Regions from separate parts of the Rhizobium sp. CRRU65 genome, predicted to be linked through region 2. Evidence: predicted binding sites of a transcription regulator. Region 2 holds the regulator's gene; the other holds the start of a gene.
The links. Region 2 encodes HrcA, which represses chaperone genes, less so after heat shock. Its sites were predicted from a motif close to GTTAGCACTCNCNNNNNGNGAGTGCTAAC; they were not measured.
Positions count from the first base shown of each region.

Region 1: groES (co-chaperone GroES) is a predicted target of HrcA. The motif match lies at 2,614-2,642, and genes of this name have one in related genera.

Region 1 covers NZ_JBLYZH010000005.1:433,949-438,751, forward strand. The annotation lists gene ACM5SV_RS13660 (Crp/Fnr family transcriptional regulator) at 268-1,032, shown strand; gene ACM5SV_RS13665 (hypothetical protein) at 1,033-1,560, opposite strand; partial or broken gene ACM5SV_RS13670 (transcriptional regulator) at 1,465-1,781, shown strand; gene ACM5SV_RS13675 (hypothetical protein) at 1,854-2,144, opposite strand; gene ACM5SV_RS13680 (usg protein) at 2,239-2,511, opposite strand; gene groES (co-chaperone GroES) at 2,787-3,101, shown strand; gene groL (chaperonin GroEL) at 3,147-4,775, shown strand.
Region 2 covers NZ_JBLYZH010000007.1:97,755-102,557, reverse strand. The annotation lists gene rdgB (RdgB/HAM1 family non-canonical purine NTP pyrophosphatase) at 1-621, opposite strand, end outside; gene ACM5SV_RS16395 (VOC family protein) at 622-1,047, opposite strand; gene rph (ribonuclease PH) at 1,044-1,763, opposite strand; gene hrcA (heat-inducible transcriptional repressor HrcA) at 1,892-2,980, shown strand; gene grpE (nucleotide exchange factor GrpE) at 3,092-3,724, shown strand; gene ACM5SV_RS16375 (nucleoside hydrolase) at 3,789-4,733, opposite strand.

The sequences.
Region 1 (4,803 bases), on a different contig from region 2:
TACAGACACTTCGCTCAAGGTGTTGAAGCGGCTTGGCAATCCACCCATATATCAGAAGACCCTCAAGGAACATTCCAATGGTAAGCAGGATCAGACGCACTCTGACCGTGCAGGAACGCGCGGAAGCATTCGAGCGAACAAACAAGGCCGCGGCCGAAGCCGCTGAAGAGGAACGCAGACGACGCGAGGAGAAGAACGAACGCCTCCGACAGCTACGTGTTGCCTCTGAAAACTGAAGACCATTTTCAATCTTATACTGAACTCTTGATGGCTGTCATGCGTTCTGCCAAAAGCTATTTCGACGATTTTACCATGAACCAACTGTCTACATTGCCCGCTGGCCGATCGAACCTATTGCTCCGCGCCTTATCGCAAGCGGATGGGGATTTGCTTTGGGATCACCTCGAGCCCGTCGCCCTCAACAGGGGCGATGTGTGCATAGAGAGCCAGCGACCGCTGACCCACGTATACTTTCTGGACGGCGGCTTGGGTTCGACGGTAATGCCTGACGAGGTTTACGGCTCGGCCGAGATCGGTGCGCAGGGCTACGAAGGGCTTATTGGCGTGCCGGTCATCCTTGGCGCCATGCAAACGCCACACAAGACATTCATGCAGGTTGGCGGTCCAGCTAGACGCATAGCGGTCGCACCCCTTTTGAGAGCGATCGACGAGAGCGAATCCCTGCGAAAGCTTCTCCTGCGCTATGTTCACGTCTTCCAGCTGCAAGTCGGTCAGACCGCTTACGCCAATGCCCGCTACAACGTTGAAGAACGGCTCGCCCGCTGGATATTGATGTCGGCAGATCGTCTGGGGTCACCCCTTTCCCTCACCCACGACTTTCTGTCGCTGATGCTGGGCGTGAGACGGCCCAGCGTCACTGATGCAACCCACATTCTTGAAGGCGAGCGGCTCATCAAGGCCAGCCGGGGCACAATCGAGATCATTGACCGTGCTGGCTTGGCCAAACGGTCTAACGGTTGCTACGGTGTATCGGAAGCAGAGTACGAGCGGCTTATAGGCCCGTGGCGTTGATCATCCGCTTTCCGGAGTTGAAACTCCACCCTTGAAATCCATTTCCGATTGAAGCGCACGCATCAATCTTTCCACCTCTTCAGCGACGAAGTCTCGTTCAGCCGGATCTACCAAATCCGTCGCGAACGTCTCGTCCAAATAGTTCTGCGATAATTCTTTCCTCCGGCTTTCGAGGAAAGCTTCGAGCTCTTTTGGTTTAAGGAGGAGGACGAGTTCGAGTGCTGCGAGGGTTGCGCGCTCGACGGCAACAATGCGGGCGCGAAGACGGAGGATTTCGGCGCGTTCGGGTTTTATCTTCGTGTTCATCTGCCTTATCTCGATCAAAGCAATGGCAAAAGATTTGACAGCCGTCTCGGTTCCACGGCACCGTCGGCCCAACAGCCCGCCGCCGTGCGAGAAAAATGGCCCCGACCGTGTGAAAACGCTAACTGGCTGGGGGACGATCGTGAATCCCGTCATCGCCTCAAGATCGAAGTAACCGAGCTCGAACTGTGGATCCAGGAAGGTTGGCTTCAGCCGCAAACTCACGAGGACCAGCGCCAGTTCCTGGAATGCAGATCTCGCCCGCGCCCGGCTGCATGGGCGTCAACGAGGCCGGCATCGACGTCATCATGGATCTCGTCGATCAGCTTCACGGTCTTCGCATGGCCATGCGCGACCTCATCTCGGCTATCGGCAACGAGGCTCCAGCGGTGAAGCGACGCTTACGTGCCGCCCTGGATAAAGATTTCGATGCCCGTTCGTTCTAGCTCGTACCGCCGCCGCACTCTGGCACTTCTGAGCGACCGCCCAGGACTGCGCCCGGATCAACGAAGCAGCGCCTAGTGGACGGCGTGACTGACCATACGATACGGATGCGTCGCGTTGAACTGCGAAATCATGGCAGCTGCTTGCCGCAAGATACGTTCGGTGTTTGTCAAATCGTCACGAGCCAGCTCATCGGCGTTGACGCGGATTGCTTGCGCCATATTGGCCGAAAGCGCTGCAAAGTGCCGGTTACCTTCAACAAAGGCCTCACGTGCCGTGCCCTCGAGGGCCGTAGCGACAACGACGAAGACCTCTTCCCGTTCCTCGATGCTGAGGTCTCCGATATTCCTGATCTGCTCTTCCATATCATCTCACTCTAAACAGACCTTCGATAGCGACCGAGCTCGTGGAGCCTCGATCGCTCGGAGAATTGGGAAGAGAAAAATCCGGATTCAAGATTCAGTGCAGCTTGAACTCGCCGTCGACGCGCCGCCATTCGTTCGGGCCGATGAGACGCTGATGGGTATAGCGGACCGAGTGCAGAGGCCCGTCGAGATTGGCCTGCCAATAGTCGAGGAACTTCTGCATCTCCGGGAAATTCGGCGCCAGATCGTAGTCCTGCCAGACGTACGCTTGCAGGACGGTTTCGAAATCGGGGATGTGATACAGGATATGCGCTGTAGTGAGGCCATAACCATTGAGTTGCCGCTCAAGATCCGACGAAAACTGCATGCTTCATCTCCTTTTCGTAACATTGGACGGATGCCGCAAGTACGCCCGGTCATCAGTTGTTTTTCAAACGGAAACCCATGCCTTATTGTTCCTTTCCAGCACGTTAGCAGCCAACGTGCGAGAGTGCTAATTTTTCTGCGGCACCCTCTTGAAATCGGAAAATCGGGAAAATAAATCTTTCGCGCGAAACGCTCGAAGAGGCTTCGCACCCGGCTGGACCGGTCATCTGGTTCGGCGCGGGGTCAACGTCATCTTGTTTGTCCATGGAGGAAAACATGTCGTTCAGACCGCTGCATGATCGCATTCTCGTCCGCCGCGTCGACTCTGAGGAGAAGACCAAGGGCGGGATTATCATTCCTGACACCGCCAAGGAAAAGCCGCAGGAAGGCGAAGTTATCGCCATAGGCTCTGGCGCTCGCAATGAAGCCGGTCAGATCCAGGCGCTCGATGTCAAGGCCGGCGATCGCATCCTGTTTGGGAAGTGGTCAGGCACTGAGATCAAGATCAACGGCGAAGACCTGCTGATCATGAAGGAAAGCGACGTGATGGGCATCATCGAAGCCCAGGCCGAACAGAAGCAGGCCGCGTAACACGCCGCTCATCAGTCAAAAAGCTGCCTATTGAAGGAGTGAACAATGGCTGCGAAAGAAGTCAAATTCAATACCGATGCCCGTGAACGCATGTTGCGTGGGGTCGACGTTCTGGCAAACGCCGTGAAGGTTACGCTCGGCCCGAAGGGACGCAACGTCGTGATCGACAAATCGTTCGGAGCGCCCCGGATTACCAAGGACGGAGTATCCGTCGCCAAGGAAATCGAGCTGGAAGACAAGTTCGAGAATATGGGCGCCCAGATGCTGCGCGAGGTGGCGTCGAAGACCAATGACCTTGCTGGCGATGGCACCACGACGGCGACCGTCCTTGCCCAGGCCATTGTCAAGGAAGGTGCAAAGGCTGTCGCCTCAGGCATGAACCCGATGGACCTGAAGCGTGGCATCGACATTGCCGTAGACGCCGTTGTCAAGGAACTGAAGGCGAACGCCCGCAAGATCACCAGCAATTCGGAAATCGCCCAAGTGGGCACCATTTCGGCCAACGGCGACGAGGAAATCGGCAGGTATCTCGCCGAAGCGATGGAAAAGGTCGGCAACGAAGGTGTGATCACCGTCGAGGAAGCCAAGACCGCAGAGACAGAGCTGGAAGTCGTCGAAGGCATGCAGTTCGACCGTGGTTATCTCAGCCCGTACTTCGTCACCAACCAGGACAAGATGCGGGTCGAGCTCGAAGAGCCCTACATCCTCATTCACGAGAAGAAGCTCTCCAATCTGCAGGCGATGCTTCCAGTCCTGGAAGCCGTGGTGAAGTCCGGCAAGCCTCTGCTGATCATTGCCGAGGACGTGGAAGGCGAAGCCCTTGCGACCCTCGTCGTCAACAAGCTTCGCGGCGGTCTGAAGATCGCCGCCGTCAAGGCCCCGGGCTTCGGCGACCGCCGCAAGGCCATGTTGGAAGACATTGCCATCCTCACGGGCGGTACCGTGATCTCCGAAGACGTCGGCATCAAGCTGGAGAACGTGACACTCAACATGCTTGGCCGCGCCAAGACGGTCTCGATCGAGAAGGAAAACACCACCATCATCGATGGCGTCGGCTCCAAGGCAGAGATCGATGGACGGGTCGCCCAGATCCGCGCTCAGATCGAGGAAACCACCTCCGACTACGACCGTGAGAAGCTGCAGGAGCGCCTCGCCAAACTCGCCGGCGGCGTTGCCGTCATCCGCGTCGGAGGCTCGACCGAGGTCGAGGTCAAGGAGAAGAAGGACCGTGTCGACGATGCGCTGCATGCGACACGTGCTGCCGTCGAAGAAGGTATTCTGCCCGGTGGCGGTGTCGCCCTGCTGCGTGCGGTCAAGGCGCTCGACGGTCTTCCGACGGCCAACGACGATCAGCGCGTCGGGATCGACATCGTCCGTCGGGCGATCGAGGCGCCGGTGCGTCAGATCGCCGAAAATGCTGGCGCCGAAGGTTCGATCGTCGTCGGCAAGCTGCGCGAAAAGTCGGAGTTGTCCTTCGGCTGGAACGCCCAGACCGGCGAATATGGCGATCTATACGCGCAGGGCGTGATCGACCCTGCGAAGGTGGTGCGCACCGCGCTTCAGGATGCGGCCTCGGTCGCGGGTCTGTTGGTCACAACTGAGGCGATGATCGCCGAAAAGCCGAAGAAGGATGCCGCCCCCGCCCTGCCCGCTGGGGCCGGCATGGACTTCTAAGGCCTGCGGGAAGGCCCGCGCAGGCCGC
Region 2 (4,803 bases):
AAAGAGTTTGAAGGCGCGGGCACGGTGCGACAGCGCTTGCGGCTTGCCGACGTTCCAGCCGTGTTTTTCCTCGCCGCTCATTTCGCCGAAGGTGATGTCGTAGCCCTCGGGCTGGAAGACCGGATCGTAACCGAAGCCCTGGGTGCCGCGCGGCGGCCAGACGACGCTGCCTTCCACCTCGCCGCGAAACAGCTCTGTATGCCCGTCCGGCCAGGCAAGGCAGAGCACGCTGATGAAACGCGCCGTGCGCTGTTCCGGCTTTGTCGCGCCCGCATCCTGCAGCGCCTTTTCCACCTTGGCCATCGCCATGTCGAAATCGCGCGTGCCGTCGGCCTTCTCCGCCCAATTGGCGGTGTAGACACCGGGATCGCCGCCGAGTGCATCGACCACCAGCCCGGAATCGTCCGACAGCGCCGGCATGCCTGAGGCATTGGCCGAGGCGACTGCCTTGATCGTCGCATTCTCCTCGAAGCTCGTGCCGGTCTCATCCGGCTCGACGAAATTCAGCTCGGCGGCCGATTTGGCGGTGAAGCCGAGCGGCCCGATCAATTCCTGGATCTCGCGGATCTTGCCGGCATTGTGGCTGGCAACGACGATGGTCTTCGTTTCAAGCTTGCGCATTCAGATGTCCTGTTCGATGCCCCAGATTTTAGCCTCCGCGCATTCCAGACTGTTACCGGCCGGATCGCGGAAATAGATCGAGCGGCCGCCCTTCGGCCAGCGCACTTCGGATTCGATCGCCACACCCGCCGCCGTCAGCCGCTCGGCCATGGCATCGATATTGCGGCCGGACACCCGGAAACAGGCGTGGCCCTGGCCGGTCGTGCCGTGCGGCGGTACCTGCAGTGCTTTAGGCGCTGGCGGTTTTACCGTTTCCTCGGGATTGAAGATCAGGAGAACGCCAGGCCCACAGCGGAAGAAGACATGCCGGTTGGCGGCGCGGGCGATCTTTTCAAGTCCGAGAACGTCTTCGTAGAACGTCTCGGCCTGGTCGAGATCCCGCGCATAGAGCGCCGTTTCCAACATGCCTTCCAGCATGGGGTTCATCCTTCGACGGCTTGCTTCTGCAGTGCCACGAGTTCGCCGATGCCGTTTCTGGCAAGCTGCATCAGCGAGGTGAATTCGCCCTCGCTGAACGGCGTGCCTTCGGCCGTGCCCTGGATCTCGACGATCCCGCCGGTGCCCGTCATGACGAAGTTCGCATCGGTCTCGGCCGAGGAGTCTTCGATGTAATCGAGATCGATCACCGGCTGGCTGGCGAAGATGCCGCAGGAGATGGCGGCGACATGATCCTTCAGGACCCGGTCGACCTTGATCATGTTGCGGCTTTCCATCCATTTCAGGCAGTCGTAAAGCGCGATCCAGCCGCCGGTGATCGAGGCGGTCCGCGTGCCGCCATCGGCCTGGATGACGTCGCAATCCAGCGTGATCTGCCGTTCGCCGAGCGCCTGCAGGTCGACGACGGCGCGCAGCGACCGGCCGATCAGCCGCTGGATTTCCTGGGTGCGGCCGCCCTGCTTGCCGGCGGCAGCCTCGCGCTTCATGCGTTCGCCGGTTGCCCGCGGCAGCATGCCGTATTCGGCCGTGACCCAGCCCTTGCCGGTATTGCGCAGCCATGGCGGCGTCTTTTCTTCGAGACTCGCCGTGCAGAGCACATGCGTGTCGCCGAACTTCACCAGGCAGGAGCCTTCCGCATGCTTGGAAAAATTGCGCTCGAACGAGACCTTGCGCATCTGGTCGATTTTTCTGCCTGAAGGCCGCATTCTTATCTCCTGGAGTTTATTTGACCGCTTCTACGATTGGCGGCGCTCATTTGCAAATTCCCTTTTGCCACGGGTGTTAGTTTGACTTACTTTTCGGGAAGTATCATCAGCACGGGTTCGAAAGCTTCATGGGCATCAGGTCGACGTCGGTTTCGGATGCTGTAGCTGCGCTGGACGAGCGCTCCAGGGAAATTTTTCGTCGCATCGTCGAAGGTTATCTGGAAAGCGGCGAGCCGCTCGGTTCACGTAACCTGTCCCGTATCCTGCCGATGTCGCTGTCGCCGGCCTCGGTGCGCAACGTCATGAGCGATCTCGAAGAGCTCGGCCTGATCTATTCGCCGCATGTCAGCGCCGGCCGGTTGCCGACCCAGATCGGCCTGCGCTTCTTCGTCGATGCCTTCATGCAGGTCGGCGACCTCTCGGCCGAGGAACGCGCCAGCATCGACCGCCAGGTGCGGGCCGAAAGCGGCGGCAATCCCGTCGAATCGATGATGAACGAGGCAAGCCGCATGTTGTCGGGCATTTCGCGCGGCGCCGGCCTGGTCATCACCTCGAAAAGCGATCCGGTGCTGAAACATGTCGAGTTCATCCGGCTCGAACCGACAAAGGCGCTGGCCGTGCTCGTCGGCGATCACGATCAGGTGGAAAACCGCATCATCGAGCTGCCGGCGGGCGTCACCTCCTCACAGCTGACCGAGGCGGCGAATTTCCTCAATGCCCATATGTCCGGCCAGACCCTGCCGGAGCTTCGCAAACAATTAAGCCGGCTGAAGGACGACGTCCGTCACGAGCTCGATGCCCTGTCGCGCGATCTGGTCGAGCGCGGCATTGCCGTCTGGGCCGGCAGCCCGGACGAGGGAAAACCGACGCAGCTGATCATCCGCGGCCGCGCCAACCTGCTCGAAGGCCTCGCCGGCGCCGAGGACCTCGACCGGCTGCGCCTGCTGTTCGACGATCTCGAGAAGAAGGACAGCCTGATCGAGATCCTCAATCTCGCCGAAAGCGGTTCGGGCGTCCGCATCTTCATCGGATCGGAAAACAAGCTCTTCTCGCTGTCCGGCTCGTCGCTCATCGTCGCGCCCTATCGTGACGATGACGATCGCATCGTCGGCGCTGTCGGCGTCATCGGCCCGACGCGGCTCAATTATTCCCGCATCGTGCCGATGGTGGACTATACAGCCCAGCTCGTCTCCCGCCTTTCGCGCAACCAGCTTTGACGCCGCAACTGCCAAGCACGCGGAATTTTCGCTTCTTTGTCACGCAGACTTGATTTTTTTCGGTCAAACCTCGATATCGGGCGCATCTGAAGACACCAACCGGAGACCGTCATGACCGATGACACGACGAAAAACGGACCTGACGCAACTGCGGCGGATGCCGCAGCCGACGCTACCGCCTACGTCGAGAACGAAACTGCGCAGGAAGAGGCCGCCCAGCCGGACGCGCTTGAGCTTCTGAAAGCCGAAAACGGCGAACTGCGCGACCGCTATCTGCGCCTTGCTGCCGAGATGGACAATCTGCGCCGGCGCACCGAGCGCGAGGTGAAGGATGCCAAGTCCTATTCCGTCGCGGGCTTTGCACGCGACATGCTCGCCGTCTCGGACAATCTGCGCCGCGCGCTCGATGCCATCCCTCCGGAGACCAGGGCTGCGGCCGATGCCGGCCTGAGCACGCTGATCGAGGGTGTCGAGATGACCGAGCGCGCCATGCTGTCGGCTCTCGAGCGCCACGGCGTTCGCAAGCTGGAGCCGGTTGGCCAGAAGTTCGATCCGAATTTCCATCAGGCGATGTTCGAGGTGCCGAACCCGGACGTGCCGAACAACACGGTCGTCCAGGTCGTGCAGGCAGGCTTCTCCATCGGCGAGCGCGTGCTGCGCCCGGCCATGGTCGGTGTCGCCAAGGGCGGCCCGAAGCCGGCGGAAGCCGAAACCAACTCCGTCTTCGACGAGAAAGACGCCTGAGAACACTTCCCTAGCGCGTCCCATGGGACGCGCGGCGCTCTGGCGGAGAAGGGGAACGAAAGAGTCAGATGCGGGCGAAGCGTTCGATCAGCAGATCGAAAAAGCCATCCGCATCGACATGGCGCATAACCTTGGCGTTGCGCTTGCGCTCGGTCACATGCCACCAGTCGACGACCGTCATGCCGACGGTGAGTTCGGACTGGACCTCGATCTCGACATTGCAGTCCCGGCCCTGGAAAAGCTCCGGCTTCAGCAGGTAGGCGACGACGGTCGGGTCGTGCAGCGGCCCGCCGTCGGAACCGTATTTCTCGATGTCGAAGCGTTCGAAGAATTCCAGCATCTCGACCATGGCCTTTGCCGGCGCCGTGCCGATCTCGGCCATGCGTTTCACCCGGTCCTTGCGGGTCAGCAATTGATGCGTCACATCAAGCGGCATCATCACGATCGGAACGCCTGAGCGGAAGACGATATCGGCGGCTTCGGGGTCGACATAGATGTTGAATTCGGCCGCCGGCGTGATGTTGCCGCCCTCGAAGAAGCCGCCGCCCATCATCACCAGTTCGCGGATGCGGGGGACGATGTCGGGCGCCTTCTGGAAGGCCATGCCGATATTGGTGAGCGGCCCGAGCGTGCACAGCGTCACCGTGCCTTCAGGCTCATGGCGCAACGTATCGATGATGAAGTCGACGGCATGGCCAGGCTGCAGCGCCATCGTCGGCTCGTTCAGCTCCGGACCGTCGAGGCCGGTCTTGCCGTGCACATGTTCGGCCGTCACCAGCTTGCGGGCGATCGGTGCGTCGGCGCCGGCGAAAACCTTCGTCTCCGTCCGGCCGCAAAGCTCGCAGACGATGCGCGCATTGCGGCTGGTGAGCGAAAGCGGCACGTTGCCGGCGACCGTCGTGATCCCCAGCACCTCCAGCTCATCGGGACTGCCGAAGGCCAGCATGATGGCGGCCGCGTCGTCCTGGCCGGGATCCGTGTCGATGATGATCTTTCTTGCGCTTGCCATTCCGATCGTTCCATCCTCGCACTGCGTGATATCGGGCATGCACCGATTTCTTCACGTCCCGTCACAAATC